4 regions of the Halomonas sp. BL6 genome follow, and region 3 is predicted to be linked to each of the others. Evidence: predicted binding sites of a transcription regulator. Region 3 holds the regulator's gene; each other region holds the start of a gene.
The links. The regulator LexA, encoded in region 3, represses DNA repair genes until DNA is damaged. The targets are predictions, from matches to a motif close to TACTGTNTANNTANACAGTA.
Positions count from the first base shown of each region.

Region 1: the regulator LexA is predicted to act here: its motif matches at 5,128-5,147, upstream of dinB (DNA polymerase IV).
Region 2: the regulator LexA is predicted to act here: its motif matches at 1,434-1,453, upstream of recN (DNA repair protein RecN).
Region 4: the regulator LexA is predicted to act here: its motif matches at 5,886-5,905, upstream of FHJ80_RS02095 (Y-family DNA polymerase).

Region 1 covers NZ_VDGL01000001.1:83,549-91,214, reverse strand. The annotation lists gene znuB (zinc ABC transporter permease subunit ZnuB) at 1-433, opposite strand, end outside; gene FHJ80_RS00425 (metal ABC transporter ATP-binding protein) at 423-1,169, opposite strand; gene FHJ80_RS00420 (zinc ABC transporter substrate-binding protein) at 1,282-2,319, shown strand; gene FHJ80_RS00415 (hypothetical protein) at 2,436-2,852, shown strand; gene FHJ80_RS00410 (YkoF family thiamine/hydroxymethylpyrimidine-binding protein) at 2,876-3,124, opposite strand; gene FHJ80_RS00405 (alpha/beta fold hydrolase) at 3,144-3,953, opposite strand; gene dinB (DNA polymerase IV) at 4,058-5,104, opposite strand; gene FHJ80_RS00395 (YdiU family protein) at 5,288-6,766, opposite strand; gene FHJ80_RS00390 (DNA-3-methyladenine glycosylase) at 6,837-7,490, shown strand; gene FHJ80_RS00385 (NAD-dependent protein deacetylase) at 7,487-7,666, opposite strand, start outside.
Region 2 covers NZ_VDGL01000006.1:223,616-231,281, forward strand. The annotation lists gene recN (DNA repair protein RecN) at 1-1,386, opposite strand, end outside; gene grpE (nucleotide exchange factor GrpE) at 1,586-2,215, shown strand; gene dnaK (molecular chaperone DnaK) at 2,368-4,299, shown strand; gene dnaJ (molecular chaperone DnaJ) at 4,409-5,563, shown strand; gene FHJ80_RS14110 (DMT family transporter) at 5,781-6,683, shown strand; gene FHJ80_RS14115 (ABC transporter ATP-binding protein) at 6,661-7,410, opposite strand; gene FHJ80_RS14120 (iron ABC transporter permease) at 7,404-7,666, opposite strand, start outside.
Region 3 covers NZ_VDGL01000007.1:36,436-44,101, reverse strand. The annotation lists gene moaC (cyclic pyranopterin monophosphate synthase MoaC) at 1-72, shown strand, start outside; gene moaE (molybdopterin synthase catalytic subunit MoaE) at 76-552, shown strand; gene FHJ80_RS14520 (ribonuclease J) at 556-2,157, opposite strand; gene purU (formyltetrahydrofolate deformylase) at 2,431-3,285, shown strand; gene FHJ80_RS14510 (energy-coupling factor ABC transporter permease) at 3,301-3,972, shown strand; gene lexA (transcriptional repressor LexA) at 4,010-4,684, opposite strand; gene FHJ80_RS14500 (TetR/AcrR family transcriptional regulator) at 4,935-5,612, shown strand; gene FHJ80_RS14495 (L,D-transpeptidase) at 5,590-6,105, shown strand; gene nagZ (beta-N-acetylhexosaminidase) at 6,190-7,200, shown strand; gene FHJ80_RS14485 (hypoxanthine-guanine phosphoribosyltransferase) at 7,244-7,666, shown strand, end outside.
Region 4 covers NZ_VDGL01000001.1:443,281-450,946, forward strand. The annotation lists gene FHJ80_RS02050 (hypothetical protein) at 1-28, opposite strand, end outside; gene FHJ80_RS02055 (hypothetical protein) at 67-270, opposite strand; gene FHJ80_RS02060 (hypothetical protein) at 296-502, opposite strand; gene FHJ80_RS02065 (hypothetical protein) at 548-874, opposite strand; gene FHJ80_RS02070 (hypothetical protein) at 923-1,123, shown strand; gene FHJ80_RS02075 (LexA family transcriptional regulator) at 1,395-2,060, shown strand; gene FHJ80_RS17420 (DUF4145 domain-containing protein) at 2,060-2,698, shown strand; gene FHJ80_RS02085 (hypothetical protein) at 2,722-4,005, shown strand; gene FHJ80_RS02090 (hypothetical protein) at 4,021-4,320, shown strand; gene FHJ80_RS17290 (hypothetical protein) at 4,373-4,543, shown strand; gene FHJ80_RS02095 (Y-family DNA polymerase) at 4,521-5,861, opposite strand; gene FHJ80_RS02100 (hypothetical protein) at 5,978-6,328, shown strand; gene FHJ80_RS02105 (P-loop NTPase fold protein) at 6,536-7,666, shown strand, end outside.

The sequences.
Region 1 (7,666 bases), on a different contig from region 3:
ACCGCCAGCACAGCAGCAGCAACACCAACGCCACGCCGCCGCCGATCACCCACAAATCCTGTTTACCGACGGCCAGAATATCGCCGAACAGGTACGCATGTAGGTCGATACGGACCCCACTAAGAAACGACACGGCGACCAGCCCTACCGCCAGCGCCGAGTGGGCCATCACGCCGAGTAGCGTGTCCATGGCGTAGCCACGGCCGCTCAGCAGAGACACACAGCTCGCCATCACCAGCGCCACCGCCAGCACGCCTACGAAGATCGAGATATTCATCAACAGCGCTAGCGCCACGCCCAGAATGGCCGCGTGGGCCGTAGCATCGCCAAAGTACGCCATACGCCGCCACACCACGAAACAGCCCAGCGGAGCGGCGGCCATCGCTACGAGGATGCCCGCCAACATGGCGCGCCACATGAAGTCATCCAGCATGGGCGGTCTCCTGGGGTTGGTGACGATAGAGCGCCAGCGTTTGTGCGGCCTGGTCACCGAACAACGAGCGATAATCCTGCGTCGAGGCCACGTGCTCGGGCTTGCCCTGGCAACAGACGCAGCGATTCAGGCAAAGCACATGATCCGAGGTCTGCATCACCACGTGCAGGTCGTGGCTGACCATTAAAACGGCGCAGCCGTACGTGCGGCGAACGCTATCGATATGGCGATAAAACGCCGCCGTACCCTGGTGGTCGAGGCCTTGCGTTGCCTCATCGAGAATCAAAATATCGGGCTTGACCAGCAGCGCTCGCGCCAGCAGTACGCGCTGAAACTGTCCCCCTGACAGCTCGCTCATATTGGCCTGCCGCAGTGTCTCGGCACCGGCGTCTTCAAGGGCGCTATCGACCTCTTGACGTGAGTGGCGGCGCGGCAAGTTGATGAAGCGCTGGACCGTCATGGGTAGCGTAGGGTCCAGATGGAGCCGTTGGGGCACGTACCCAATGCACTGATTCGGAGCGATGGTAACGCTGCCCGAGGTGGGTTTTACCGCGCCCACCAGGGTTTTCACCAGCGTCGACTTTCCCGAGCCGTTGGGGCCAATCAACGTGAGTACCTGTTCACGAAACAAGTCGAGATGAATATTCTCGAGTATCTGCTGCCCACCGAAGCGAACGTTCAACTGACGAACGCTAAGTACCGCTTCACGATGGAGGGAAGATGCAAGTGACATCATTGACATCCGCTCTTGACGCATTTGTTATGTTATAACATAAATATCAAGACTAGCGATACTTGGATGTCCTTTCTTGTCTCGTTCACTCAGCCTCGTCTCATCAGGAGCCCTCATGCCACACCGCTTTACGTACTTCGCTCTGCCATTACTAACGGCCTTTCCCTTAGCAGCCTCGGCGGAAGTGCCCCGCGTCGCGGTCGATATTCCCCCCGTTTACTCACTGGTATCGATCGTGATGGGCGACGTTGGCTCGCCCGAGTTGTTCATTCAGCCCGGCGCCTCTCCCCACGGCTATTCGCTGCGTCCATCGGAAGCCAGCGCGCTGGACAGTGCGGATCTGGTGATATGGGTCAGCGATGCGCTCACCCCTTGGCTGGAAGGGCCGGTGGACAATCTAGCGGGCGACGCTCGCCACCTAGAACTGATGGACGTACCCGGCACCCGCACGCTGGAATATCGCGAGGGGGCGACGTTTTCTCTAGACGGTGAGCTGGCACACGGCCATTACCATGATCACGAACACGGGCATGATCACGAACACGAGCATGGCCACGAGCACAGGCATGACCACGAACACGAGCAAGCCCAAGGACATGATCACCATGGTCATGATCATAGCCATACCGGCATGAACCCGCACGCTTGGCTCGCCCCTGGGAATGCCCGCCAGTGGCTGGCGGCCATCGCCGAGCAGCTAAGCGAACTCGATCCGGATAACGCGGCGATCTACCGCGATAACGCCGAGCAGGGTCAAGAAGCACTGACCGCCCTCGAACAGCGCCTCCAGGAGCGCTTGGCCGACAGCACGGACACCCGCTTCATCGTATTCCACGATGCGTACCAGTACTTCGAAGAGGCCTTTGACGTTCATGCCGCGGGGGCCATTTCCATCGGCGATGCATCCGCTCCCAGCCCGGCACGCATCGAGGCGTTACAGACGCTCGTCAACGAAGAGAATATTCAGTGTGTCTTCAGCGAACCGCAGTTCAACCCGCAGATGGTCAACAACGTGTTTGGGGATACGTCGGCGTACTTGGGCGTGATGGATCCACTCGGCGTAGGCTTGACGCTGGATGCGGGACTGTACTCCGCATTACTGGAACAGCTAGCCGGTGAAATAACCAACTGCACGAGCGCTAAAAGTGAGTAATACTCGTCATTTGCCTAAGTGATCAAACGTAACGCTGCGTGCGAAGTGCTGAGCGCAGCGTTACGTGAGCCTCGGTAAGGAGCGATGACTCGACTACTCAACGACGGAGCGATGACATGAAGCGCGTCGCAGGCACTGCGGTTGGCATGGCCTTGCTCATCGCACTCACGCTGTGCGTGGGTCTTTATCGCACCCTTCATGCGCCCGCGAGCGTCTCGGTGGTCAGCCCGATGGGCGATTACCTGATCGAATCGGTGAGAGTCTCAGGACTACTCGCCCCCTTGGGAGGCGTCGCTTACCTGCGTGTCATCGAGCGGGCAGCGCCCGCGAACGTTTACCGCACGCCCCTTTTCGACACGCAGCATATCGACTTTTCGACGACATCCGAGAATAGCCGCTATTTAGATGCCATCGTTTGGGTGCGCTTCGATAAGCAGATGCAGCACTTCTTTATCAGCATGCCGCAGTGGCGTGCTGATTGGCGAAACCGCTTCATCAGCAATACGCCCTTCGAAGCAGGCGGAAACGGCTAGGAAGCCCTCCCCGACGGCATCATTTACCGTGGCCGCCGGTCGCCTTCCAGGAAGTTGGCGGTAAACACGGCTTTGCCGTGGGTCTCGAACGACCACTTCATCACCTCGCCGAGTGCCGCCATCACCTCATCGAACTCGCCAAATACCTGGGTGCTCATTCGGTTGGGGTGAACTTCCAGCCCGGTAGCCTCCAATCGTTGGACCACCTCTTTGACGACTGGCTTGAAATCATCGGCCAGCGGGTAGTAGCTCAGCTGTACGGAAAGGTACATATCGCCTCCTCGATCGGTTCTATGGCGCAGTTCGAAACTGCTGCCACGCGGCCAGTATGGCCGTACGCGTCTCTTCCGGATGCTCCATGGGGAACATGTGCGTCCCCGGCACCGTGCTGACCGGCAGCCCGCGACGAGCGATGCGCTTGAGGCGTGAAGGCGTCATCAAGTGCGACTGCTGCCCCGCCACCAGTTGAATGGGCACACCCACGCGCTGCGGTAATTTGGAGAGGTGATCCGGCAAGTGGCGGAAAATCTCCAGCTCGATGTTGGGGTCGAAGGTCAGCTCAGCGCTGCCGTCGTCCAGTAGTCGCGTGCCTGCTTCAATGTAGTCGTTGAGTGCCTCGGGGGTAAAGCGACGGAAGAGACCACGGCGACGCAGCGAGGTCGCCATCGCCTCGCGACTGGGCCACACGCTGCGACGCCCTTTGGTTTTACCCGCCGGCGTGATGCGATCCATCAATCCAAAGCGCTTGGCCGCTTTCATCGCCCAGGCATCCGGCCCCAGCATCAGCGGCGGGTCGAGCATGATCACACCGCGAAAACGCTCCGGCTGCTTGTCGGCAGCCATGGCCATCAGCATGCCGCCCAACGAGTGCCCCACGCCCAGCAGTGGCGCGTCGGTCTCGGGCAGGTAACTGAGCAATTCATCCACCAAGTTGCTCCAGTTATGGTTCACCGGATAGTCGGGGTGGTGGCCGACGCGGTCCAGCGGATGCAGATCGAACACTTTTGCCAGTGGGTCTAGCAGGCTGCGGTAGCTCAAGCCGGGAAAGCCGTTGGCATGGGCAAACACTAAACGGGGGCGTTGGGTGGCATCGGCAGGCATGGCAGGCTCGCGGGTCGGCTAACGGGAAGGGGTGCTATCTATCATACGTCTGTTTTAACGCGGGCACCGAACCTCGTCAATCCATCCAAGGGTTAACCGGCTAATTAAAACAACGAGAGCTGCTGGGCAGCGGTTTCTTCCGCCAAGCGGTAGCCGACGCCCAGCAGGCGCACGGGGCGTGCGCCCCTCGCCCACCCCACGTTGAGCAGCGTTTCGAACTGCTCCAGGTTAGGTGCGGGGTCGGCGTGTTCGACAGTGGTTTGGGTGAAGTCGTTGAACTTCACTTTCACCATCACCCCGCGCACGGCGGGGGCCGGGTCTAGGCGAGCGTAACGGCGCTCTAAATCGCCGATCAGCTCGGGGAGCTGCTGGCGGCAGGCGTCTAGGGTGGGTAAATCTTGGGAGTAGGTTTGCTCGGTGCTGATCGACTTGCGCTCGCGGTGGGTTTTGACCGGGCGCTCATCGCGCCCGTGGCTAAGTTCGTGTAGCCGATGACCAAAGCGACCAAAGCGCTCTACCAGCTCGGTCAGCGGCCGGGCGCGCAGATCCGCGCCGGTCTGGATGCCCAGCTCCGCCAATTTATCAGCGGTACGCGGCCCCACGCCGTGGATCTTTTTCACCGGCAGCTGTTGCACGAAGGCGTCGATATCGTTAGGCGTGATGACAAAGAGACCATCGGGCTTGCGCCAGTCGCTGGCGATCTTGGCGAGAAACTTGTTGGGTGCCACGCCCGCCGAAACGGTAATACCCACTTCCTGCCTCACCCGCTGGCGAATGGCTTCGGCCATGCGGGTAGCGCTGCCGTGGTACAGCGTGACCTCCGAGACATCCAGAAAGGCTTCGTCCAGCGACAGCGGCTCGATCAGCTCGGTCACATCGCGGTAGATGGCAAACACCTGGCGGGCAACCTCTTTGTACTTCGCCATATCGCCCCGAATCACCGTGAGGTGGGGGCAGCGTTTGAGCGCCTGAGCCATGGGCATGGCGGAGTGGATGCCGAACTTACGCGCCGGATAGTTGCAGGTGGCAACCACCCCGCGCTGCTCCACACTGCCGCCAATGGCAATGGGGATATCGGTCAACGCGGGGTTATCGCGCATCTCGACCGCCGCATAGAAGCAGTCACAGTCGCAGTGGATGATTTTGCGCACAGGCCGACCTTGCCTCCGCCCTTACCTGTAAAAAAGCACAGTTTATCACAGGGTGTGCTACAGCGCTGATGAGCAGCAAAACCCTAGGCGGGGGCGCTGTGAATCCCTCCCTGGACGCTACTTTCGCCATCCCTGGCGAAAGACCCCCGCTACGGGTTTTCCGCCCATACTCGCTGGTCTAAATCACGTACCACAAAAGGTGCGCAACACCTGCTCGCTTTCCGTGGCCGGAGCGGCCAAGCGGCGCGCTTCTTCGGATTCATCAAAGGGCTGCGTGACCGCCGCGAGCAGGGTTTGGAAAGGCGCGAAATCGCCCTCTACCGCCGCATCGATGACCTCTTGAATGCGGTGGTTACGGGGAATCACCACCGGGTTGGCGCGACGCATGACCTCCAGACGCTCACTCTGCTGGCTCGCTTGCTGGGCGTTTTCCCAGTCGGCCAGCCAAGCGGTCAGGCCAGCGGGCTGCGTGGTCAGCGCCAGCAGCGCCTCTTTTTGGGAGTGGGCTGACGTGTCCGCGCTCAAGACTTGAGCATAGTGCGTCAACGCGTCGAACGTCGCGGTCATGTCCATGCGGCCTTGATGCATCTGGATCTCTAGCGCTTCCATCAGCGCCACGGCGCGATCGCTTTCCGGGGCAAGGCCCAGCTTGTCGGCATGCAGGCGGCGCTGCTCGGCGCCAAAACGAGCGGTAAAGCCGCGTAGCACCTCGGTGGCTTGCTCTACCGCAGCATCGCCCTCAACGCGCATCAGCGGAAGCAGGGTTTCGGCAAAACGAGCCAGGTTCCATTGGGCAATGCCAGGCTGATTGTCGAAGGCGTAGCGCCCGCCCTGGTCAATGGAGCTATACACCTTCTGCGGGTCGAACTGCTCCATAAACGCGCAGGGGCCGTAATCGATGGTTTCACCGGCAATGCTGCAGTTGTCGGTATTCATCACGCCGTGAATAAAGCCCAAGCTCATCCAACGCGCCACTAGCGCCGCTTGGCGGGCGGTAACGGCTTCTAACAGCGCCAGGTACGGATCGTCAGCATTGGCCGCCTCTGGGTAGTGGCGGGCAATCACATGGTCGGCCAGCGCTTTTAGCGCGTCTTCATCGCGGCGAACGGCGGCAAACTGGAACGTGCCCACGCGAATATGGCTGCTGGCCACACGGGTGAGCACGGCCCCCGGCTCGGCCATTTGGCGCACCACGCGTTCGCCGGTTGAAACGGCCGCCAGGGCGCGAGTGGTGGGTACGCCCACGGCGGCCATGAACTCGCTCACCAGGTATTCGCGTAGCACCGGGCCAAGGGGCGCACGGCCGTCGCCACCGCGAGAAAACGGCGTGCGGCCGCTACCTTTTAGCTGCACATCTCGGCGTATTCCTTGCTGATCCACCACTTCGCCTAACAGCAGCGCGCGGCCATCGCCTAGCTGGGGCACGAAGTTACCGAACTGGTGCCCGGCGTAGCCCAGCGCTTTAGGCTCGGCACCCGGCGGCAGCTGGTTACCGCTGAACCACTGAGCCAGCGTGGCGTCGTCGGGCCGGGTTTGCATGCCTAGCTGCGCGCCCAAGGCATCGTTGAAGGCGATCAGGCTGGGCTGGGCAACGGGCGTGGGCTGGCACGCCACCCACAGGGGTTCCGGCAAGGTGGCGAACTGATGTTCGAAAGACAGCACGGGCAACTCCGCTTTTCAATGAATGGCCTAAAGAATACCCTAGCAGCTTACTCAAGTAATGGGCGATAGCATGCCGCATAGAGACGCGTTAACCCCTGTTAAGCCACCGATAGAGCAAGAGGCGCTCACGCCCCTGCCCCAGGCCTTCTACAACCGTGATACGTTGGAAGTCGCCCGCGACCTGCTGGGCTGCTGGCTAGTGCGCCAGCGGGATGGCGAACTGATGGCCGCGCGCATCGTGGAAACCGAGGCCTACCGCGGCTCGGAAGATTCTGCCTGCCACGCCCACCGGCGTAAAACCCCGCGCACCGAGGCGATGTTTGGCCCGCCCGGCCACGCCTACGTCTATTTGGTGTACGGCATGCACTGGCTGCTGAACGTGGTCACCCAGCCAGAAGGCAACCCCTGCGCGGTATTGATTCGCGCGGTGGAACCGGTGATCGGCGAGCCTGTCATGCGCGCATGGCGCAGCGTCGCGGGGCGCAACCTGTGTAACGGCCCCGGCAAACTCACCCGCGCGCTGCGTATCGACAACGCCCTCTACGGCCACGATATGACGCAGAACAGCGATCAAGCGAACGGGCTATGGATTACGTCTGGCGACCCGCCCAGCGCGATTGCCAGCGGCCCAAGAGTCGGCATCGATTACGCCCAACCCGCCGACCGCGACGCCCCTTGGCGGCTTTGGAGCGAAGGTAACCCGTGGGTCTCCAAAGCGCGTTAAGCGCCCTTCAGGCACGCAACCGCCTGCTCCAGCACCGGCGTTAGCGGCGCGCGCCACTGGTGAGTCAAAAACTCATCGGCGCGAGTCACGCCCAGCGAGAGCGATGCCACGGGCAGGCCCATGGCATGGGCATCCCGGCAGAAGCGGTAGCCGGAATAGACCATCAACGATGTCCC
Region 2 (7,666 bases), on a different contig from region 3:
ACCCACGTCCACTTCATCGAAGACCAAGCTCGGAATCGTCGAATGCGACGCCGCCACCACCTGAATGGCCAGGCTGATGCGCGACAGCTCGCCGCCGGAAGCGACTTTGGTGAGCGGCCGGGCGGGTTGGCCCGGGTTGGCGCTGATCAGGAATTGCACATGGTCCAAGCCCTCGGGGGAAGGCGTTTCGCGCGGGGTTACGTCCACGTCGAAACGTGCTTTGCCCATGGCCAAGAAGGCCAACTGCTGCTGCACCTCTTTGCCCAGACGCACGGCGGCCTTCTGACGTGCTTCGGTGAGCTGCTTGGCCTCGCTGCGGTAACGCTCGCGGTACTCGGCCACTTGACTGCTGAGGGCTTCTAGATCGTCGTCGCTGGCTTCGAGCTGCGCCACCTCTTGTTTGAGTTGGGCATGCAGCGCGCAAATCTCTTCGGGAGCGACGTGGTGCTTACGGGCAATGCGGTGTACGTCGCCCATGCGCTCCTCGACCCACGCCAGTCGCTCTGGGTCCAGTTCGGTGGTGCTGGCCAATCGGTGCAGCTCGCTAGCGGCTTCTTCGACTTGAATTCGGGCATCGCTCAACATGGTGAGCGTATTGGCCAGCGTGCCTTTGTCGCTGCCGGGCAGCGCGCTCAAGTGGGCGTAGGCTTGGTTGAGAAGCGACAGCGCGCCCCCTTCATCGCTTTCGCAGCAGTCGGCGGCAAACTGGGTTTCACGTAGGGTCTCTTCGGCGTGGGCCAGGGTGTGCTGCTCCTCTTCCAAGGTTTGCAGCTCGCCTTCGGCAAGGCCTAGCTGGTCCAGCTCCTCGACTTGATAGCGCAGCAGTTGGCGTTTGGCCTCGACTTCGCTGCCCTCTTCACTGAGTTTTTTCAGCCGACGGCGGGCACTGCGCCACTCGCGGAACGTCTCGGCGAGCTGCTGGCTGCGTTCGCGAAGCCCGGCGTAGTCATCCAGTAGCGCCAAGTGCGTCTCTTCCCGCATCAAGGCTTGGTGGGCATGCTGGCCATGAATCTGAATCAGCTGTTCACCCAGAGATTTCAAATCGGCAATGGTCGCTGGGTGGCCATTGATCCACGCCTTGGAGCGGCCGTTGGCAGTAACCACGCGACGCAAGAGACACTCATCGGCAGGCAGCTCGCGGGCGTCGAGCCACTCGGCTGCTGCGGGCAGGTGCTGGATGTCGAAACGGGCGGAGAGGTCGGTTCGCTCGCAGCCGTGGCGCACGCTACCCGCATCGGCGCGCTCGCCCAGGCAGAGCCCCAGGGCACCCAGCAGAATGGATTTACCCGCCCCGGTTTCCCCCGTAATGGCGGTCATGCCACGGGTGAGGTCGAGTTCGAGACGATCAACGATCGCATAGTCTTGGATCGCTAGCTGCGTAAGCATAAGGCCTCCTGAGGCGGTGCGGCACAGAAGCTGGATACTTATCCAATAATTGTTGTTTTATACAGTAGTCGATAACTCACTTCAATGCCCCTCTTGAGATGGCTTTGATGGCCCCCATATAGGCTGCATACGTGGTTAACACCCGCTACTTACCTCAGGTGGCCGCCACCGGCACCGTTACTTATTTCAGGAGCAAGGCATGGCAAAAGAACCGCAAACCCCGTTGGAAGATGAGCTGGCACGCCAAGAGCAGGAAGCAGAGGTCACCGACCAATCTGCCGAAGAGCGGTTGGTGGAAGGCGAACTGGAAGGGCTGATCGATGACGATGCACCGCTGGAAGATAGCGCTGGCAGCCCCGAAGCCGACGTGCTGGCCGCTCAGGTAGAAGAGCTCGAGCAGAGCCTGGCGGAGGCCAAAGACCAAGCGCTGCGGGCTGCTGCCGAAGCTCAGAACGTTCGCCGCCGGGCGGAGCAAGAAGCCGAAAAGGCGCGCAAGTTTGCCCTGGAGAAGTTCGTCAAAGAGCTGCTGCCCGTGGTGGATAGCTTGGAGAAAGCGCTGGAAAGCATGCAGGACGATGCGTCCGAGGCGCATCGCGAAGGTGTCTCCATGACCCTCAAGATGCAGCTCGACGTGCTGAGCAAGTTTGGCGTCGAAAGCATCGAGCCTCAGGGCGAGCCCTTCGATCCACAGGTGCATGAAGCCATGGCGATGGTGCCGAACCCAGAGCTCGACCCCAACACCGTGATGGATGTGATGCAGAAAGGCTATCTGTTGAACGGCCGCCTTGTGCGTCCTGCCATGGTCGTGGTCAGCCAAAAAGCGAATTAAGCCGCGTTGACGCATTGCCGCAAAAAAAGCCCTTGAAATGCGGCAAGCGGCCCCCAAATAAAGGGCAACCCGCGGGAAAACCCGCAGACGCCAAGTAAGTAACAGCGGCGTAAAACATCAGTTTTGTTTCAACCGAATTCGAGGTTTTTGCTATGGGACGCATTATTGGTATCGACCTGGGCACCACTAACTCTTGTGTGGCCGTGCTCGATGGTGACAGCGCTAAAGTCATTGAAAACGCCGAAGGCGGTCGTACCACGCCTTCCATCATTGCCTACACCGACGACGGCGAAACCCTGGTAGGCCAGGCCGCCAAGCGCCAGGCCGTAACCAACCCGGAAAACACTCTTTACGCCATCAAGCGTCTGATCGGCCGTCGCTTCAAAGACGACGTCGTTCAAAAAGACATCAAGATGGTGCCCTACAAAATCGCTGAAGCCGATAACGGCGATGCGTGGGTAGAAGTGAAAGGCAAAAAAATGGCACCGCCGCAGGTAAGCGCGGAAGTGCTGAAGAAAATGAAGAAGACCGCCGAAGACTATCTCGGCGAAGCGGTCACCGAAGCGGTCATCACCGTACCGGCCTACTTCAACGACAGCCAGCGTCAGGCTACTAAAGATGCGGGCCGCATTGCCGGTCTGGACGTCAAGCGCATCATCAACGAGCCGACCGCCGCAGCGCTTGCCTACGGCATGGACAAAGCCCGTGGTGATAAAACCATCGCGGTATACGACCTGGGTGGCGGTACCTTCGATATCTCCATCATCGAAGTGGCCGACGTGGATGGCGAAACGCAGTTCGAAGTATTGGCAACCAACGGTGACACCTTCCTGGGTGGTGAAGATTTCGACCTCGCGCTGATCAACTATCTGGTCGATCAGTTCAAGTCGGACAGCGGTATCGATTTGTCTGGTGACAATCTGGCCATGCAGCGTCTGAAAGAAGCCGCCGAGAAAGCCAAGATCGAGCTTTCCAGCGCGCAGCAGACCGACGTAAACCTGCCGTACATCACCGCCGACAACACTGGCCCGAAACACCTCAACGTGAAGGTGACCCGTGCCAAGCTGGAGTCGCTGGTCGAAGACCTGGTTCAGCGTTCGCTCGAGCCGTGCAAGATGGCGCTGAAAGATGCAGGCTTGTCCGCGTCTGAAATCGACGAAGTGATTCTGGTCGGCGGTCAGACCCGTATGCCGATGGTTCAGAAGAAAGCGGCAGACTTCTTCGGTAAAGAAGCGCGTAAAGACGTGAACCCGGACGAAGCAGTGGCCGTGGGTGCTGCGATTCAGGGCGGTGTTCTGGGTGGCGACGTTAAAGACGTACTGCTGCTCGACGTGACCCCGCTGACCCTGGGTATCGAAACCCTGGGTGGCGTGATGACGCCGCTGATCGACAAGAACACCACCATCCCGACCAAGAAGACTCAAACCTTCTCCACCGCGGATGACAACCAGACCGCCGTGACCATTCACGTCGTCCAGGGTGAGCGTAAGCAAGTGTCGCAGAACAAGTCGTTGGGTCGCTTCGACCTCGCCGACATTCCGCCGGCACCGCGCGGTGTGCCGCAGATCGAAGTGGCGTTCGACCTCGATGCCAACGGTATTCTGAACGTGTCTGCCAAAGACAAGGCGACCGGCAAAGAGCAGTCCATCGTCATCAAGGCGTCTAGCGGTCTCTCCGATGATGAGATCGAGCAAATGGTACGCGACGCTGAAGCTCACGCGGACGAAGACAAGAAGTTCGAAGCGCTGGTACAGCTGCGTAACCAAGCGGACGGCATGATTCACGCCACCCGTAAGACCGTTCAAGAAGCGGGCGATAAGGCCACCGATGACGAGAAACAGGCCATCGAAAACGCTATCGCCGAACTGGAAGAAGCGGTGAAAACCGATGACCAGGACGACATCCAGAAGAAACTGGATGCGCTGACCGAAGTCTCCGGCCAGCTGGCGCAAAAGATGTACGCCGAACAGGCAGAAGCGGCCCAGGCGGGTGGTGAAGGTGCTGAAGAAGCCAACACCAAGCAGGACGATGACGTGGTTGACGCCGAGTACGAAGAAGTCAACGACGACAAGAAGAAGCAGTAACCCACCTCTTTCTGCCAAGGAAAGCGGTGACGCGGGAGGCAACTCCCGCGTTGCTGTTTCCGCGGCCGAGACGCCTATAGTGCGTAGCTAACCAGGAGGCGTAGGACCCATGTCCAAACGCGATTATTACGAAGTCCTGGGTGTCGAAAAAGGGGCCGATCAGAAAGAGATCAAAAAGGCCTATCGCCGTCTGGCGCAAAAATTCCACCCTGATCGAAACCCGGACGATACCTCCGCAGCGGAAAAATTCCGCGAAGTGTCGGAAGCTTACGAAGTTCTGAGCGATGGCGAGAAGCGCGCGGCCTACGACCAGTTCGGCCATGCCGGTGTGGATGGCCAGGGCGGCGGCTTTGGCGGCGGTGGCTTCGGTGGCGGCGGCGCTGGCGATTTCAGCGATATCTTCGGCGATGTGTTTGGCGATATCTTCGGTGGCGGCGGTGGTCGTCGTCGTGGGCCCAACGCACCTGCACGGGGTTCCGACCTGCGCTACAACCTAGAGCTGGATCTAGAGAGTGCGGTGGCAGGCACCACGGTGGATATTCGCGTCCCGCGTCATATTGAGTGTGACCGCTGCGACGGTGGCGGCGCCGAGCCGGGCTCCACCAAAGAGACCTGCCCGACCTGCCATGGTCACGGCCAAGTACGCATGCAGCAGGGCTTCTTTGCAGTTCAGCAAACCTGCCCGACTTGTCACGGCAGTGGCCAGCACATCAAGGTGCCGTGCCACAAATGTAACGGCGAAGGCCGCGTGCGTGAAACCCGCACCCTCTCGGTGAAGATTCCGCCGGGTGTGGATACCGGCGACCGTATTCGTCTCAACGGCGAAGGCGAGAGCGGCGTGAACGGTGGCCCGGCGGGCGATCTGTACGTTCAGGTTTCCATCAAACCGCACCACATCTTCAAGCGTGACGGTAAGCACCTGCAGTGCGACGTGCCGATCAATTTCGTCGATGCAGCCCTCGGTGGCGAGTTGGAAGTGCCCACGCTAGATGGTCGCGTGAAGCTGAAGATTCCGCCGGAAACCCAAACCGGCAAACTCTTCCGCCTGCGCGGCAAAGGCGTGAAGCCCGTTCGCGGCGGCGCCCCCGGCGACCTGCTGTGCAAAGTGGTGCTGGAAACGCCCGTCAACCTCAACGACGAGCAGAAAGACCTGCTTCGCCAGCTGCAAGAGAGCTTCGATGGCAGCAACAGCCACAGCCACTCACCGAAGAAGACCGGTTTCTTCGACAGCGTGAAGAAGTTCTTTGAAGAGATGAAGCCGTAAGAGCCCAGAGCGCTCTGAAGTAACAGCCCCAGCACCCCGGTGCTGGGGCTTTTTTATATGTATATGCCATTGAAGACCCATCCGCCGCGCCAAGGTCTGTGGGTCTGGCAGACGATGCTACGTGGGGCTTGAGTGAGACAAGCCAAGGCGACTTACGTCACAATAACAGCATCCGCTTATTAACCTCTGGACGCTGACGAATGAAGGAAACCACCTAATGCCTTTGGATGCTGTTGACCGCCCTTATTTGGGGATTTGGCTGCGTGTGCTGTCGGGGGTGCTGTTTACGGGCATGCTGGTGTGTATCAAAGCCGTGAGCGATGAGGTGCCGGTGGGGCAGTCGGTGTTTTTCCGTTCGCTGTTTGCGCTGTTGCCGATTGTGGTGTTTCTGGCCTTACGCCGGGAGTTTCCTCAGGGGTTGGCGACCCGGCGACCGTTGGGGCATGCCTTGCGTTCAGGATTGGGCGCGGCGGCGATGTTTGCCTCGTTTGCCGCTGTGGCGGTGTTGCCGGTAGCAGAGACCACGCTGCTGGCGCAGTTGACGCCTATTTTCATGGCGTTAGGCGGTGTATTGCTGTTGGGCGAGCGCTTTACGTGGGTGCGTGCGCTCGCGATGGGGCTGGCGATGGGGGGGATGGCCGTGCTGGTGTTGCCGAATGTGGGCGGTGCTTCCCAATCGGGCCAGCTGGTGGGCTATCTATTGGCGGTGCTGAGCGCGGTGCTGACGGCGGGGGCGTTACTCACCGTGCGGCGCATTTCGCGCACGGAAACGCCGGGCGCCATCGCGTTCTACTTCATTTTGGTGTCGGCCCTGGCGGGGCTGGCGACGCTGCCGCTAGGCTGGTCAGCGTTACGCCCAGAGGTGTTGAGCCTGCTCGTGCTGGCGGGGCTGTTGGGCGGGGCGGCGCATATCGCGATGACGCTGGCATTTCGCTATGCCGAGGCGTCGCGGTTAGCGCCGTTCGAATACCTCGCCTTGCTCTGGCCGGTGTTGGCAGATTGGTGGTTATTCGATATTCCGGCCTCGTACCACTTCTTCTTGGCGCTGCCTTTGATGCTGGCCGGTGTCGTATTGGCGGCGCTGGAGGGTAAGCGCCTTAAATGGCCTCTTCGACGATAAGCTGAGGCCGCCCCTTCGAGCAGGCCTCGATGCGAGCGTTCACGCGGTAAACGCCGCGCAGTAGCTCCGGGGTGATGACGTCCTCCGTGGCGCCGCAGGCGATCAGTCGACCCTGTTCCAGCACCATGGCGTGATCGGTAAAGCGCAGGGCGTGGCCAATGTCGTGTAGAGCGACCAGAATCAGCATTTGCCGCTCGTCGGCTAGGCGTCTCAGTACGCTCAACAGGCTAATTTGTCGGTTGAGATCGAGCGCGGACGTGGGCTCGTCCAGCATGAGGATGTCAGGCTCCTGCACCAGTGCCTGGGCAGCGCTCACTAGCTGGCGCTGGCCGCCGCTCAAATCGCCGATGTCACGCTCGGCCAGCGCGCTAATGTTCAGCTCGGCAAGCGCTTTGTCCACTTGGGCAAGGTCGTCGGCTTGTACCGTCAGGCTGCGCCCTTGCATGCGGGCCAGCAGCACGGACTCATACACCGATAAGACGGCTTTGGCACCGGTGTCCTGGGGCATGTAGGCCACGGGACGCTCGGCGGTGGTATTCGAAATGAGCACGTCGCCCCCGCCTTTCAGCAATCCCAGAATACGACGGAACAGCGTCGATTTGCCTGCCGCGTTGGGGCCAAGCAGCGCCACGACTTGCCCGCCTTGAAAGCAGGGCGTGGTGATGTCGTGAACGATGGTTTTGCGCCCATAGCGGGCGCACACGTTCTTGAGCTGTAGCGTTACCATGCGGCCTTCTTGTGATTGAGCACGAGGAAAAGGAAGAAGGGAATGCCCACGAGCGACGTGATGATGCCGATGGGAATGATGGTGCCGGGAATGATGATCTTGGACAGCACCGACCCCACCGAGAGAATCAGTGCACCGCACAGCGCCGAGCCGGGCAGGAAGAAGCGCTGATCTTCGCCTAGCAGCATACGAGCAATGTGCGGACCCACCAGGCCAATGAAGCCAATCGTACCGACGAAGGCAACGGCGATGGCGG
Region 3 (7,666 bases):
ATGGCCAACGACAGCGCACGCATTACCGATGAAGACGAAGTGGCCTTTTTCCCCCCGGTGACCGGAGGCTGAGCCGTGTCCGTTAACGAACAGAAAGCACCCGACATAGGGGTAGTCGTGCAGTCTGCTCCGTTCTCCATGGCCTACGGTTATGAAAGCGCGTTGCGCCAGCGTACCGACATTGGCGCGATCGTCACCTTTACGGGGCTGGTGCGAGATTTCAACGAAACGCCCGACGTCATCGGTTTGACCCTGGAACACTACCCAGGCATGACCGAGCGCACCTTGGCACGTATTGCAGAGCAAGCGTGTCAGCGGTGGTCATTGCAAGCGGTGAGGGTCATTCATCGCGTGGGAGATTTGTTGCCGGGGGACCCCATTGTCAGGGTGCTGGTTGCCAGTGCACACCGCCGAGATGCCTTCGAGGCCTGCGATTTCATCATGGACTACTTGAAGACCCAGGCACCTTTCTGGAAAAAAGAGCACTCTAGACAGGGAGCATACTGGGTGAAAGAGCGCGACACCGATCAGCAAGACGCTGCTCGGTGGTAGTGCTCAAGGCTCGTCGTTCAATTCCTCGATGGTTGGCATCTCGGCGGCCATGATCTGCAGGTGCACCTCGGGCATATGCTGCAAGTGATTCGCCAACCAGTGTACCAACCGAGGCTGTAGCGCATGGCGTAAATCGGCTAGCGTATCTGCGGTGATCTCATCGAGCTGCTCGTCCAGCCACTCGCTAAAGCTGTCTTCATCCATGGGGCTGGCCCCGCTAGCATCCAGCATCAAGCGTCCAATGCGGCACCAGCCCGTCTCGGTGGCCGCTACCGGCAAAGCCAAAAAAAGGCTGCCGCGACGTGCCGAGGAGTGGCCCGTATCCAAGCCAGGATGAGCGACTACGCTATTTTGATTGACGATGCAGGGAGGCTGAGGATAGCGCGTCTCGCAGCGTAACCCTTGCTGGTCGAGTACTAGCATGTCGCCATTCACAGGCGTCAGCGGTGCTTGAATGCCCAGCTCTTCGGCAAGCGCTTGATGCGCCGCTTGATGGCGAGCCTCGCCATGCACCGGTAGCAGCATTTTGGGTCTGACCCACTGATAGAGCTTTCTAAGCTCTTCCTGGGCAGGGTGTCCGGTAGCGTGAAGCTCGGGATGGTTCGTTTCATCGAACAGCGTGACATCGAGTTGCAACAAACGCTTTTTAAGCTGCTCGATGGGGCGCTCATTGCCTGGAATGGCTTTGGCAGAAAAAATCACGCTATCGCCCGGTTCTAAATCGACAAAGGGGTGGCGACGCTGGGCCAATCGTTGCAAGGCGGCGCGAGGCTCGCCCTGGCTACCGGTGGCAATGATCACGACCTCTTCAGGGGGGAGGTAGCCCAGGTCATGGGCGGGCACCAGGGGCGGGAAGTCGTCCAAATAGCCCAGGCCTCTGGCCACACTCACCATCCGCTCCATCGAGCGGCCCATCAGGCTAACCCGGCGTCCACTCGCCTGGGCTGCCAAACCAATGGCCAATACCCGCGCTAGGTTGCTGGCAAAGCAAGACACGACCACCCTGCCTGTGCAAGCGCTCAGCGTGTTCGCCAACGCCTTGGCAACGTCCCCTTCGCTGGCGGACTGTCCCGGCATGGGCGCGTTGGTTGAATCCCCTACCAGCAAATCGACCGGTGCCAGTGCTCTGAATTGAGCCGCATTGACCGGTGAGCCAATGAGCGGGGTTGGGTCCAGTTTCCAATCACCCGTGTGGAGAATGCGGTAATCCCCCGCTTGCATCATGATGGCGCAGCTCTCGGGGATGGAGTGGGTAACGCTGAGATAGCGAAGGGTGAAGGGGCTACTCTCTACTGCCTCCCCCGGTTCGATGGTCTGGATCGCTGCGCTACTGAGCTGATGTTCGGCAAACTTGTAGCGCAAGAGTCCCGCTGCGAGTGGGGTGGCAAAAATCGGGCAGCCCCATTTGGGCCAAAGCCACGCCACGGCGCCGATGTGGTCTTCATGGCCGTGGGTAATGAACAGGGCTTTGGGGGTGATCTTGAGCGCTTCCAGGGTTTCCGTGTTGGGGACTTGAAGCGGAGAATTCGGCAGGTCTTGGCGAATCATCATGCCGCAATCAACGGCGATCCACTGATCGTCATACCCATACAGCGTGAGGTTCATTCCAATTTCGCCACAGCCACCAAGCGGTAGCAGGCGCAGGGGCGGGCGGCGACGGGGACGAAGTTGAACGCGTGATGGATGCATCAGTTATGAAAAGCCTAGAAAGTAATGTCTTAACTATACGGGATGCGGGGGGCGGGTAACAATCATCGCGGCACCAGACCGCGGTGCTTCCTTATCTTGCTTACGTTACACTAATGCGGCTAAAGCGTTTATCTGCCGTTAGGCAGGTGCTTGGCGAGCGTGCCGTTAAATACGTTAAGAGTGTCTGTGATGTCTCATTATTACCGTTTAGTTGTTTCCTGCCCCGATCAGGTGGGCATTGTGGCGCGTGTCTCAAGCTTTATTGCTCAGCAGGGTGGTTCCATTACCGAAGCAAGCCAGCACTCTGATTTAGAGACTGGTCGCTTTTTCATGCGCTATGAAATTCTGGCGGACTCACTGGGTATGTCGGCGGAAGCGTTGCGCACGGCGTTCGAGCCCGTCGCCGCCGAATTCGATATGCAGTGGTCGTTGGTAGATACGCAAAAGCGTCGCCGTGTGGTGCTCATGGTGTCTAGAGAGTCTCACTGCTTGGTCGACTTGCTGTATCGCTGGCAAGCAGGCGAGCTGGATTGCGATATCGTGGGCGTCATTTCTAACCATGACGATATGCGTTCACTCACGGAGTGGTACGGTATTCCCTATCATCACGTACCGGTCGATCCTACCAACAAGCAGCGGGCATTCGATCAAGTGCAAGAGCAGATAGATGCGGCCCGCGCCGACTGTGTGGTGCTGGCGCGCTACATGCAAATACTGCCGCCTTCCCTTTGCGAACGCTATGCGGGCCGAGTCATCAATATCCACCACAGTTTCCTGCCGTCGTTCGCGGGTGCCAAGCCGTATCATCAAGCTTATGAGCGCGGTGTGAAGCTGATCGGTGCGACCTGCCATTACGTCACCGAAGAGCTGGACGCGGGCCCGATCATCGAGCAGGACATACATCGGGTCAGCCATTGCCACACGCCGACCGATCTCGTTCGCTTCGGTCGCGACGTTGAAAAAGCGGTGTTGGCGCGTGGTTTACGCTGGCACTTGGAAGATCGTGTGCTCATTCACGGCAATAAAACGGTCGTCTTTAGTTAATCTACCGGGGGCGCTATGTCGTTTGCACAGAGCGTATTGGCACCATGGGCGCTGGTGATGACGTGGTTGTTGTCATTGGGCATGGTGGGCTGGTGCATTTGGCTGCGCCCTTGGCAACCGTTGCTCGAAGATAACGCGCTCCAACATCGATGGTTGGCCGCGACGCTTGTCGTCATGCTGTTTTGGCAGCTTCGCGCTCAAGCAGTGGATTGGTTGACGCTTCACCTAGTATTTACGGTGTTAATGACGCTGGTCTTTAAAATGCCGTTAGCGCTGCTGAGCAACGTAATGATCAACGCTGCCATGGTAGCGATTGGACGTAACGAGTGGAACCTTCTTGGGGCGAACGTACTGGTGACTGGCATCGTGCCTGCTATGGTGACAGGCATCGTGTGGCGTCTGGTGGATCGCCGCCTGCCGGATAATTTGATGGTGTTCTTATTCGCCTGCGGATTTTTCGGCGCAGCGCTGTCGACGTTAGGTGGCGGGCTTGTCGCGGTGGCGCTCATCATATTGGCGGGCACGGATCCTGAGGCCGTATATCTCGCTCAAGAGTATGCCCGCTTTTTACCGCTGCTGATGCCGTCGGAAGCCTTCATCACCGGGATGCTGCTCAGCATCTTGCTAGTCTACCACCCAAGTTGGGTGGCCACCTTCAATGACCACCGTTACATCGACTCACAGTAAATACACTTCGTGTGCCGGGTCTGACCACGGCCTCAGCTCAGCCGAGCGCTTGTCCGTTTCCGCCCCGAATAACGCCGACGCCGACACCCTCGATATCCAGTTGTTGGGTGCGCAGATCGATCTCGATCGGTGGGAAGTCGGCATTCTCGGCGATCAACGTGACTTGATGGCCCTGGCGTTTAAAACGCTTGACCGTCACTTCGTCTTCTAACCGTGCTACGACGATCTGGCCATCGCGTACGCGATCAGTGCGATGAACGGCCAGAAGATCGCCTTCCAAAATGCCGACATCTTTCATGGAGAGGCCGCGTACACGTAATAGGTAATCGGCTTTGGGCGTAAAATACTCGGCTGGAAGCGGGCAGTAGCGGTCTATGTGTTCGGCAGCCAAGATTGGACTACCGGCGGCAACTTCGCCAATCACGGGTAGCCCATTGGGTACAGGCTCGGAGGCGGCCGTTGTCGTTGCTGGCACTTCGCTAGGTTCCAGCACCTCCTGGTTCGGTAGCCGAATTCCCCGCGACGTATTTCGAATGATGCGTATGGCGCCTTTACGCTCGAGCGCACGCAAATGCTCCTCGGCAGCATTTGGAGAGCGGAACCCCAGCGCCTTGGCGATTTCAGCGCGCGTTGGCGGGTACCCCAGGTCACCCATGGTTTTGACGATGAAATCAAATACGTGCTGCTGACGTGCTGTGAGTGGACGAGACATACCAAACTCCAAAACAGTGAAAAGACAGTAGCTACATGTCGGCTTAATCAGTATGTGTTTAAGTATACAGTATGTTGCTCTGTCCAGTACATGGTCCATGACAAACGCCAGTACATAGCGAGCTCTTTGAAAGCTAGGTAAAGAAGGCGCCGCCCATGGACCGTTGGCGAACTGGATAAGTGATTGAGCCTGTCAAACATATGTCATAGTATGCAGCGTTGTTTAAAACACCTGTTTTTTGGAGGGCGAGATGGCCCAATCAGATACGGTAACGCGTATATTGGACACGGCAGAGGTGCTATTTGCAGAGCGAGGCTTTGCCGAGACGTCGCTGCGCAATATCACCAGCAAGGCACGCGTCAATTTGGCGGCCGTCAACTACCACTTTGGTTCCAAAAAAGCACTGATTCAAGCGGTGTTCGCTCGCTATCTCGATCCGTTTTCGGCACGTTTTCATACGGCACTGGATGAACTCGAGACGCGCCATCAAGGTCAACCGATTCCTTTGGAAGTGCTGCTTGAGACCATGGCGACCACGGTGTTGGCCGTCCCGGCAGAACGCAATAGCCTGAAAGTGTTCATGAGGCTCCTGGGTCTGGCGTATAGCCAGGCTCAGGGGCATTTAAGGCGTTATATTCAGCAGCAATATGGCGACGTGTTTACGCGCTTCACCGAGCTGGTGCGCCAAGCGACCCCAGACCTGCCGGACGCTGAGCGTTTCTGGCGGCTACACTTTATGTTGGGAACGGTGATATTCACGCTGTCAGGCTTGGATGCGCTGCGTGATATCGCCGCCAAGGATTACCAAGAACAGGTCACGGTGCGAGATCTGGTACGACGCCTGCGGCCCGTCGTGGTCGCCGCCATGAATGCGCCGTTGCCCGCCGCGGTTGAAGAGGGTCACCATGGAAACGCCCAAGCTAGCTGAGCTGCCGCCTACACACGGTGGTTGGATAGAGATCGATACCCAGCGTCAGAGACTCTGCTGGTGGCAAGGTAACGATATTCAGCATGAGTGTACGATTTCGACGGGGCTGGCAGGCGTTGGGCAGGAAGAGGGCAGCGGTCAAACGCCGCTTGGCTGGCACTACGTTCGCGCATCGATTGGCCAAGGCTGCCCCGATAACGCGGTATTTCAGGGGCGCCGTTGGACGGGCGAAGTCTATTCGCCAACTCTCGCGGCCAGCTTCCCCAAGCGTGACTGGATCCTGACGCGGATACTTTGGCTATGCGGTTTGGAGCGCGGCGTGAATCGCGGGGGAAACGTCGATTCCCAGCGGCGCTACATATACTTGCATGGCACCCCAGAGGATCAGCCCATGGGCACGCCAGCCTCACACGGTTGTATACGCGTGCGCAATCACGATTTACATTTCCTATTCGATCACGCCCAGCCCGGTACGCCGGTTTGGCTGCATTAAGCCCACCCACAGGACGTCGCGCCAGAATTTTGACACGCCAAGCGGTTAGTCTAGAATGGCGCCCTTTTTGTTGGACTCACCATCATGACGCAACCCATTGGCCCGGTCATGCTCGACCTTGAGGGGCCACAGTTAACCAACGCTGACAAGCGCCTGCTAAAAGATCCTGCCGTAGGCGGTGTGATTTTGTTTGCTCGTAACGTCGAAGACGCGTATCAGGTTCGCAAGCTGTGCGACAGTATTCGTCGTGTGAGAGGCGATTTGCTACTGGGGATCGACCAAGAGGGGGGGCGTGTCCAGCGAATCAAGCAGGGCGTTACCCGGCTACCCGCTATGGCGCGTCTGGGTGAGCTGTTCGCCAGCGACCCGGTCGCGGGTGTGAGTCTTGCCAAAGATACCGGCTGGCTGTTGGGCATGGAGATGGCCGCCTGCGGATTGGATATCAGCTTCGCCCCCGTATTGGACGTTGAGAGTGGCGTGTCCAGCGTGATTGGTGAGCGCAGCTTTAGCAGTGACCCTATTCACGTAGCCAAACTTGGCCATGCGTTTATCGAGGGCTTGCACGAGGCTGGCATGGCCGCTGTGGGTAAACACTTTCCCGGGCATGGGGGCGTGGCGGCAGACTCCCACGTGGCGCTACCCGTCGATGACCGGCCGCTAGCCGAATTGAAAGCGCGCGATCTTGTGCCGTTTCGTGAACTTGCGGGCGTTTTAAACGGCGTCATGCCAGCCCATGTCATTTATTCGGCGTTCGATAAACGTCCCGCTGGGTTTTCGCCGACGTGGCTGGGCATGCTACGCGAATCGCTGGGTTTCAAAGGGTGTATTTTCTCGGATGATTTGAGCATGACCGGGGCGCATGAAGCCGGTGGACCCACGGAGCGCGCCAAGGCAGCTTTGACGGCTGGCTGCGACATGCTGCTGATATGTAACGATCGTGCCGCTGCTCTTGAGGTCGTCCACGCCTGTGAAGGGGTATCGAACAAACGCCCTGCCAAACTGCGTTATGGCCGTGCGAGACCTGATATCGATGCCCTGGCTGCCCTTGGGCGCTGGCGGCGCACTCATGCCAAGCTAGAAGCATTGGCGAATTAATTTTATACCGTTATCTGTTAAGACGTCTTTATGGAGATGGAGCATGTCCAAGTTGGATAAAGAAGCGCTTGAATCGTTGGATTCCATGCGTGAGTTGATGGATAACGCGGATTGCCTGATATCACAGGAGCAGGTAGAGCGAGCGTTGGATCGCATGGCCGAAGAGATCACGCGTGACTTGGGCGACAAGCTGCCGGTGTTTTACTGTGTCATGAACGGTGGTCTCATTACCACGGGCCACTTGTTGACACGTCTAGGCTTTCCATTGGAAGTGGACTATCTACACGCCACTCGTTATCGCAACGAGTTGCGCGGCGGTGAGCTTTTTTGGCGCGTTTCTCCGGAGGTGCCGATGGCGGGGCGTCACGTCGTCATCGTCGATGATATTCTCGATGAAGGCGCGACACTGGCCGCTATTCTCGAATACTGCAAAGAGGCACAGGCCGCCAGTGTCACGACCGCGGTA
Region 4 (7,666 bases), on a different contig from region 3:
ATTCGCCGCGTGCCGGTTGGTCAGCCATACCTCAATGCTCCTTGAGGGCCTCAAAAAGCCCTGCCTTTACGACGCCTGCTGGGGCACAGTGCTAAGTGAGAGATCCGCAACGCCCAGCGTCTCTAGGGCTTCTTTCAGCACCAGTTGGCGCAGCAGCGATGCCCGTTCGATGCCGGTGTAATCCACCAGCGCATCGATCAGTTGGGCCTCGTACTGATCCAAATTGAGAGCGGCGTAGCGGGTGCGCACACGTTTGGGGTCCTGGTACATGGCAAACATCCTTATGCAGGCAGGGTCATTCGGCATTCAGCGTGTCTTGGTCGTACTGGGCGATGCCGCGCAGCAGCAACATGCGAGCAGTGGCCGAGAGCGAGCGCATTTCCAGCTCGGCGATGCGCTCCAGGTCGGCGCGTTCGTCTTCGGTCATGCGCGTCAGTACTGTGCTGGTGCAGCCTTTGGGGGCATAAATTGGCTTTGGGGCAATGGCGTTGGTCGAGGTCATGGGGTAGGCTTCCGTATCAGGTTGAATAACTTTGGCCGCAGCGGTTTAGCGCTCGTACAAGCGCACCAGCTTGCGCTGCAGGAAGTGCTCATCCATGTGGGTGCGCAGTTCGCACAGGGCGTCTTCCACCTGCTCGAACGGCGCGTTTTGGGCCAGCATCGTGGCAGCGAGCTGGCTCACCGCCTGGGCGGTGGTGCGCTCTTCCAGCGCTTCGAGATCGGCCAGCGGGTTAGGCTTCTCCGTGCCCTGGCGCAGCGCCGTTTCAATGGTGCGGCGGGTACGTGGCGAGCAGCGGTCCAGGTTCACTTCCACCCCGCGAAACAGCACGGTGGGGGAAGGCGGCAAGATAATCGTGGCAATGATGGTGACCATGGCAGTGGTTTCCTTTGTGATTACAGATGCCCAAGGAGGGCTTTGGTAATGTCTGAACTACGCGTACTTGATCCTAAGCACAGCCCCGAACATGCAGCTCATGAAGTAGTTGTTGAGCTTATTCGTGCTCAAAATCTGGAGCTTAAGTACTCTGCTGCTATGGATGAGAAATACGGTGAAAGCCTCGCCGAAGCTGTCATTGCGGCTCACAAGAAGCTGACTGAGTACTACCAGACGTTGGCGCAGTGAGTTGAGCCAGCCCCGAGCGGAGTGAATTAGCCAGTTCGGTAGCTCGCTTTTCTAAGTCGTCTCCCGCGAGACCTTGCTTGGCTAATTCGCCAATGGTTTCTACCAAGACTTTGCTGGCCATCGTTTGGTGATGACCAAGCAGCGGGCGTGGGTCTTGCGGTTTAGCAGGTGCGGCCATGGCAGTGGCTCCCTTTGCTATGTGTATCGAAGTGAAAGACATGAATAGAATGGTTCACAAAAATGAACCTGTCAATAAGGATGGTTCATAAAAATGAGCATTGGCGAACGTCTGAGAGAAGAGCGTGAGCGGATTGGGTTGAGCCAAACGGCCCTTGCGCAGATTGGGGGTGTAGGAAAAACCACCCAGATCAAATATGAAAAAGGTGCTAGCAGCCCTGATTCTTCTTACCTTTCCGCCGTTTCTGATGAAGGCGTAGATGTCTTTTACGTGCTCAAAGGCCAGCGTTCAGGAACTGCCACTGCTCAACCTCTAGGGGTTGCGTTAAGTGAACCATCGGCAGAGCTTTCACCCATTAAGATGTACGACATCGAAGCTGCTGCGGGCGCTGGTCGTAGCTTCGAGGGCGAGCCGATCAAAACCACCCTTCATTTTCCTAGCAGCGAGCTGGCCGAGCAGGGGCTAGACCCTGCCCAGGTGGTGGGCATCAAAGTGCGTGGCGATTCGATGGACGGCACCTTGGCCGATGGCGACTGGGTGCTGGTGGATCGGAGCAACCGCGACCCTAAGCAGGAGGGTGTGTTCTTGCTGCTGGTGAGTGGAGAACGTCGGATTAAGCGGGTGCAGCGCTTGGCGGGCGGGGCGCTGTACTTGATTAGTGATAATGACCACTACCAGCCGGAAATGATCAAGCCGCAGGATATGCACGATGTGGAGATCTTAGGGCGGTGTGAGATTCGGATTGGGCGGGTGGTGTGATGAAATATTTTCCTCCTGAATATCAAAAAAAAGCGTTTACGTGCCCTCTGTGTGATGTTTATGCCGATATGCATTGGGGGGAGCTTTATCATAATAACTATGGCTCGTCTCCGATCGTCAGAGCCGACTGTAGTCAGTGTAGAGAGCATTCTTACTGGCTTGGTAGCTTTCATGGAGACAATGAAGGGAAGATGATTTACCCAATCATTTCATCTGTTCCTTACCCCAATCCAGATATGCCTGGAAATGCGAAAAAAGATTATCTGGAAGCGCGTGATGTTTATCCTCATTCACCAAGAGCCGCCGCGGCTTTATTGAGACTGGCTCTGCAGCGTATCTGTATTGATTTGGGGAAGAGTGCAAATATAAATACTGCTATTGGCCAACTTGTCAGTGATGGGTTGTTGCCCCAAGTACAGAAAGCCCTCGATGCTATACGCATTATTGGCAATGAGTCTGTACACCCTGGCGCAATAAAAGATGAAGATTTAGGCGAAAGTGTTGGCGCCATGTTTGAGCTTTTAAATTTTATTGTTCAAGACAGAATTACTAGATTTAAAGAGATTGATGCGCTCTATGAGAGCTTGCCTGCTGAAAAGAGGCAGGGTGTAGCACAACGCGATTCTCAAAATAAATAGTTGAAAATACATAGGGAGCTGGAATGTCAAAGCAAGAAAAAAAAGGTTTTTTTTGTGAGTTAAAGCCTGTGACTGTTGGTAATAATATTCCGGCTGAACTCAGAGCTATTGTTAATTTTTATTTTGAGAAAGACGGTGAAAATAGCTTTAAAGTTCGAGGCTATAGTGACACAGGATTGATGAAGGAAGGGCAGGCAGAGCTAGTTTATGATAACGAATCTGAGCGGCCAGAGATAAAAGGCAGTTTTTTAGAGAGTAGTAATGAGATTCTTTTTAAAATTGAGCCCTTAAATATTTTTGATACTGATGTGTTTTTTGGTTCAGGTGTTTGGACCGAGTCGCTTAGCGACGGCTCAGCAAGGCAAAAATATAATATAAAAATCTGGGATGCTGGTTTTGAAAATCAAAGGTTAGAGTTCTTGTCTCTCTTGTTTAAGAAAAATAAAGAGTTATCTAATGGTTTGGATCAGTCGTCAGAAGATATTCAGCGCCAAGAAAACCAGTTAAAAAAGCTAAAAGATAGTTTGGCTGAGGCTGAGCAAAATGTTGGATTGATTAATCAGCACAGCAACACTTTGGCTGAAGTGTTGGCAGAAACAAAAACTAATTTTAAAGAGTTGGAGGGGATAAAAAAGGAAGCGTCCGAAGCAAAAAATGAGCTAAATTCTTATTTGGCTACTAATACACGCACGCAAAAGACTACTGATGATCTGTTAAATAAATCAAGATCAATATTAGATGCCTCGCATACAACTCAGCAAGAGGCTGATAAAATTTTGGGAAGTGCAGTTACTGTTCAGTTGGCAAAGTCTTTCAAGGAAAGGAAAGAGGCAGCCTCAGCTCAACGCCATAAATATGATAAGGTTTTTTACGTTGGTTTAACTTTGGCATTGATTGTTTCGGCAATAGTTTTTACAAATTACGATGTGGATTCAGATAGTTTTCTAAGCTATTTTCAATATTTTTTAACCCGCCTTCCGTTAGTTGTAGTGCCAGTGTGGCTAGCTGTTTTTGCTTCAAAAAAATCTGCGTTATTAATCCGCCTAGAAGAATTCTATGCTCAAAAGCAAACGCTTGCTGAATCATATGAGGGTTATAAGAGCCGATTAAGCGAACTTGGAGACGATGCCTCTGAAGATTTATTGGACTTGATGAGGATTAATCTGCTTTCGATTAGTCGTGATTCTACATGTGTCATTGACAGTGCTTCCAAAGAGAAACATAGCCCAATGGAAGAGCTAGTTGATCTGATAAAGCGAAGAGGGAGAAATAAAAACAGCCAGCCAAATGAAAGCACTGGTGAATAACTTGAAGGTGAAATGATGATTAATATTCTGGATCGTGTGAAGGGTGGCGATATTACTCGCTTTCTTGAAGCAAAGGGGGTAGGTGATAACTGCCCGATTTGCTTAACAGGAATTCTCTCTATATCTGTATTCGATCCTGAAGGCGTCATGGACGATCAGGCGCCTGCGGTCCGTGTAGTTCATACCATCAATGATGGCTCACACCGTGGCTACGGTGAATTTTTACGCGTTTGCTCACACTGTGCATTTATCCACTATATCCGCGATATTGAAGTATTGGATTTTATAGAGCAGGAGGGTGAGAATGGTGAGTAATAGAAATCTCTACGTTGTGAAGCCGCACGATGGCGGCGGGGAGCCACCCGATATGGAACAGCGCTTGCGTCACTTGGAGCAAGAGGTGGCCATCATTAAAGAAACGATGGCCACCAAGGAAAGCCTTGCCCAGATGGAAACCAACATCATCAAATGGAACGTCGGTACTATCGTTGCCGTTGCTGCTCTTGTCTTCGCCATTATCCGGTTTGCGGGCGGTTAAATTCTGTTTTAGTCATGCCATCCCGCCTCGCTGCCCCCTCATCCGTATACGCCCTCATCAGCTCATCCCAGTGTGTCGTATAGCGCGGGCTGCGGTTCGCGCAGCGTAGGTGCCAGGGGGCGTTCTTTTCTGGTAGGCCCAGGCGTACCGTGCCTTTTCCCATTTTCTCGTTCAGGGCGTCCATGGTGGCCATCAGCTTTTGGCTGCGTTGGCGTTCCTCTTCTGTTTGTGGCGTGTCCATCAGGCTGAGCTGTTGGCGGTGCTGGTCGGTGAGGTCGAGCATCATCACGCCGGCCTTTTTGTAGGCGTAGTTAGTGCGGTAGATCTTGCGCAGCGCCTCTTGGGCGGCGTGAAGGATCTCGCGAGTGTCTTGGGTGGGGCGCTCCAGTTCCACCACCACGCTGGGGCAGTATTGCGGCAGGTCGGGCCGGAAGCGGTTGGTTTTGAGAAACACCATGACGGCACGCGCCAGGCTTTTCTGCTGGCGTAGTTTTTCGGCACCGCGTTGGGCGTGGTGGCGAATGGCCCCTTGCAGGTCGCTGAGCTGCTGGGTGGGGCGGCCGAACGATCGGCTGGTCATGATGCGCTGTTTAGGTTCGTGCAGGTCGTTCATTTCTAGGCAGCGAATGCCACGCAGCTCCAGCGCCGTGCGCTCTACGTTCACCGAGAACTTGCGCCGCAGGCGTTTGGCATCCGCTTCGCGCAGATCCCAGGCGGTTTTGATGCCCATTACCTGCAAGCGCTCGTTCAGGCGGCGTCCGATGCCCCACACGTCGCCTACGTCGATTTGCTCCAGCAAGTGCCGGGCTTCGTCGCTGTCGGCGTGAAGGATGCACACGCCGGGGTAGCCGGGGTGCTTTTTGGCGATGCGGTTGGCGAGCTTTGCGAGGGTATGGGTGGCCGCCACGCCCACGCACACGGGAATGCCGGTATAGCGGCGCACTTTCCAGCGCAGGGTTTTGGCGTGGGCCAGCAGCGCCTCTGGCGTGAAGCCGTCCATGCGCACGAACATTTCATCGATGGAGTAGGGCTCGACCCCAGCGGTCTCCTCCTCGAGCACGCTCTGCACCCGGTGAGACATATCGCCGTACAGTTCGTAGTTGGAGGAGTAGAGAATCACCTCGCCGCGTTCGACCAGGTGGCGCACATGATGGGCGGGGGTGCCCATTTCCACGCCCAGGGCTTTGAGCTCGTTGGAGCGGGCGACGATGCAGCCGTCGTTATTCGAGAGAATGCCCACCGCTCGGCGCCTTAGCTTGGGGTTGAACACGCGCTCGCAGCTCACGTAGAAGTTGTTGCAGTCCACTAACCCGATCATGTTGCCTCCTTAACCCTTGTTAAATGCTGTTCGTTTATACAGTATTAGGCATTAGGGAGGCGACAGGCAAACGCTAATATACGTCGCCAAATGTGGAGCTAGCACAGGGCAACAGCATGCGAGTGACCTACTTGGGGCCTGCCGTGGTGGGGGTGGAGCACCCGGCGGTAGCGGAGATGGACCGGCGAAAATTTCCGCCGACCTGTTTTTTGGTGGAGATCAGCGAAGAGGCGCACCCCGGTGGGCCATGGATGGAAGGCGACGTGCTAGTGGTGGACGAAGCGCGCTCGTATGGCCACGCGGATCTGGTGGTGGCGGAGGTAGAGGGCGAGTACCGATTATTCAAAACCCAACGCGTCGGCAGCCGCTGCCGTCTATTGCCGCCCACGGGTGGGGAAGGGTGCTTCATCACCGCGAAGCAGTTTCGCGGGGTGGTGGTGAGGCAGGCGCGGTGTTGGGCGTTGTAGGAGATCGCTTACAAGCTTTGTGGTCAATGGCTTACATCATTGCCTGAGCGGATTTGTCATAGTGGTGGTGTCGCCTAAAAGCACGCGTTGCAGGGTTGTTTCGCCAGAAGGATGCGGCACTGATACCCCCCGGCCATGGAATGGCTGGGGGTTTTTGTGTTTAGCTACACTCTACTTAGCCGCATAGCAAATAGCACAGGGGGCAGTATGTCAGCATGGGATAGGGATCTGCTGGGCCGTAGGGAAGTTGCTGACTTCTTACAAAACCTGCTAGAGAGCGATAAAGACATTACAGTCATCAATATCGACTCGCCTTGGGGTACAGGGAAGACGTTCTTCCTTGAAAACTGGAAGCAACAGTTAGAAGAAGATCGTGGAGTCGTCTATTTTAATGCGTGGAAAAAGGATTACACGGGTGATCCTTTTGTGTCTCTCGTCGCTGCCATAAACGATCAATTAGCTAGCCAGCGTGGGTTGAGCCCTGAACTCGAAAGCCTCGAAGGGTTTGTTGAGAAGGCATCCAAAGCTATAGCGGCCACTACTCCTATCCTGATGAAGTTTGCTGCTAAAGGACTGTTGAAGCGATTTACAGGTTTTGATGCTGATGGCGCAGGAGAAGCTCTTCAGGGTGTTAGTGATGATGTTGCTGAGGCTGCGATACAGTCTCTCATAGAAAATAGTGCCCATGAACAACAGATAGTCGAGGATTTCTCTGATGCCCTGCAGAATCTAGTAGTCGAAGTTTCAAAGCATAAGAGTAACGATAATTTAGCTCCTGTATATATTTTGATTGATGAGCTTGATAGATGCCGACCGACGTATGCAATTGAGTTATTGGAGAGAGTTAAGCACTTTTTCAGTGTTCGTGGCTGTAAGTTTGTAATTGCTACTGATACTGGTCAACTGCAACACTCAATTAGGTCTGTCTATGGTGAGGGGTTTAATTCTCTAGAGTATTTGAAGCGATTTTTTGATTTGGATTACACTTTGGATAATAGTGACTTGGTCAACTGGTTGAAGGTTAATTATTTGTCGGGTGAGAAGGGTGATAATGTTTATTGCTTAGATTTGGTTGAAGATCATACTGATGAGTTATATCAGATTATTTCTGATAAAAAGACTGTGAGACCTGATGTTGATACGGTTTTGTCCTCGGAGCTAGATAGAAGACAGATTATAATTTTGGCATTGGCAAGAACTTTTCAATGCTCACTTAGGAATTTAGAAAGAAACTGTAGACACATTGACGCAAGTTTAGTGAATATTAAAGAGAGAAGAGTGCATTTCTTCTATTTGGCGTATTTGGTTTTTTTAAGAAATAGTGACATAGAATCGTAT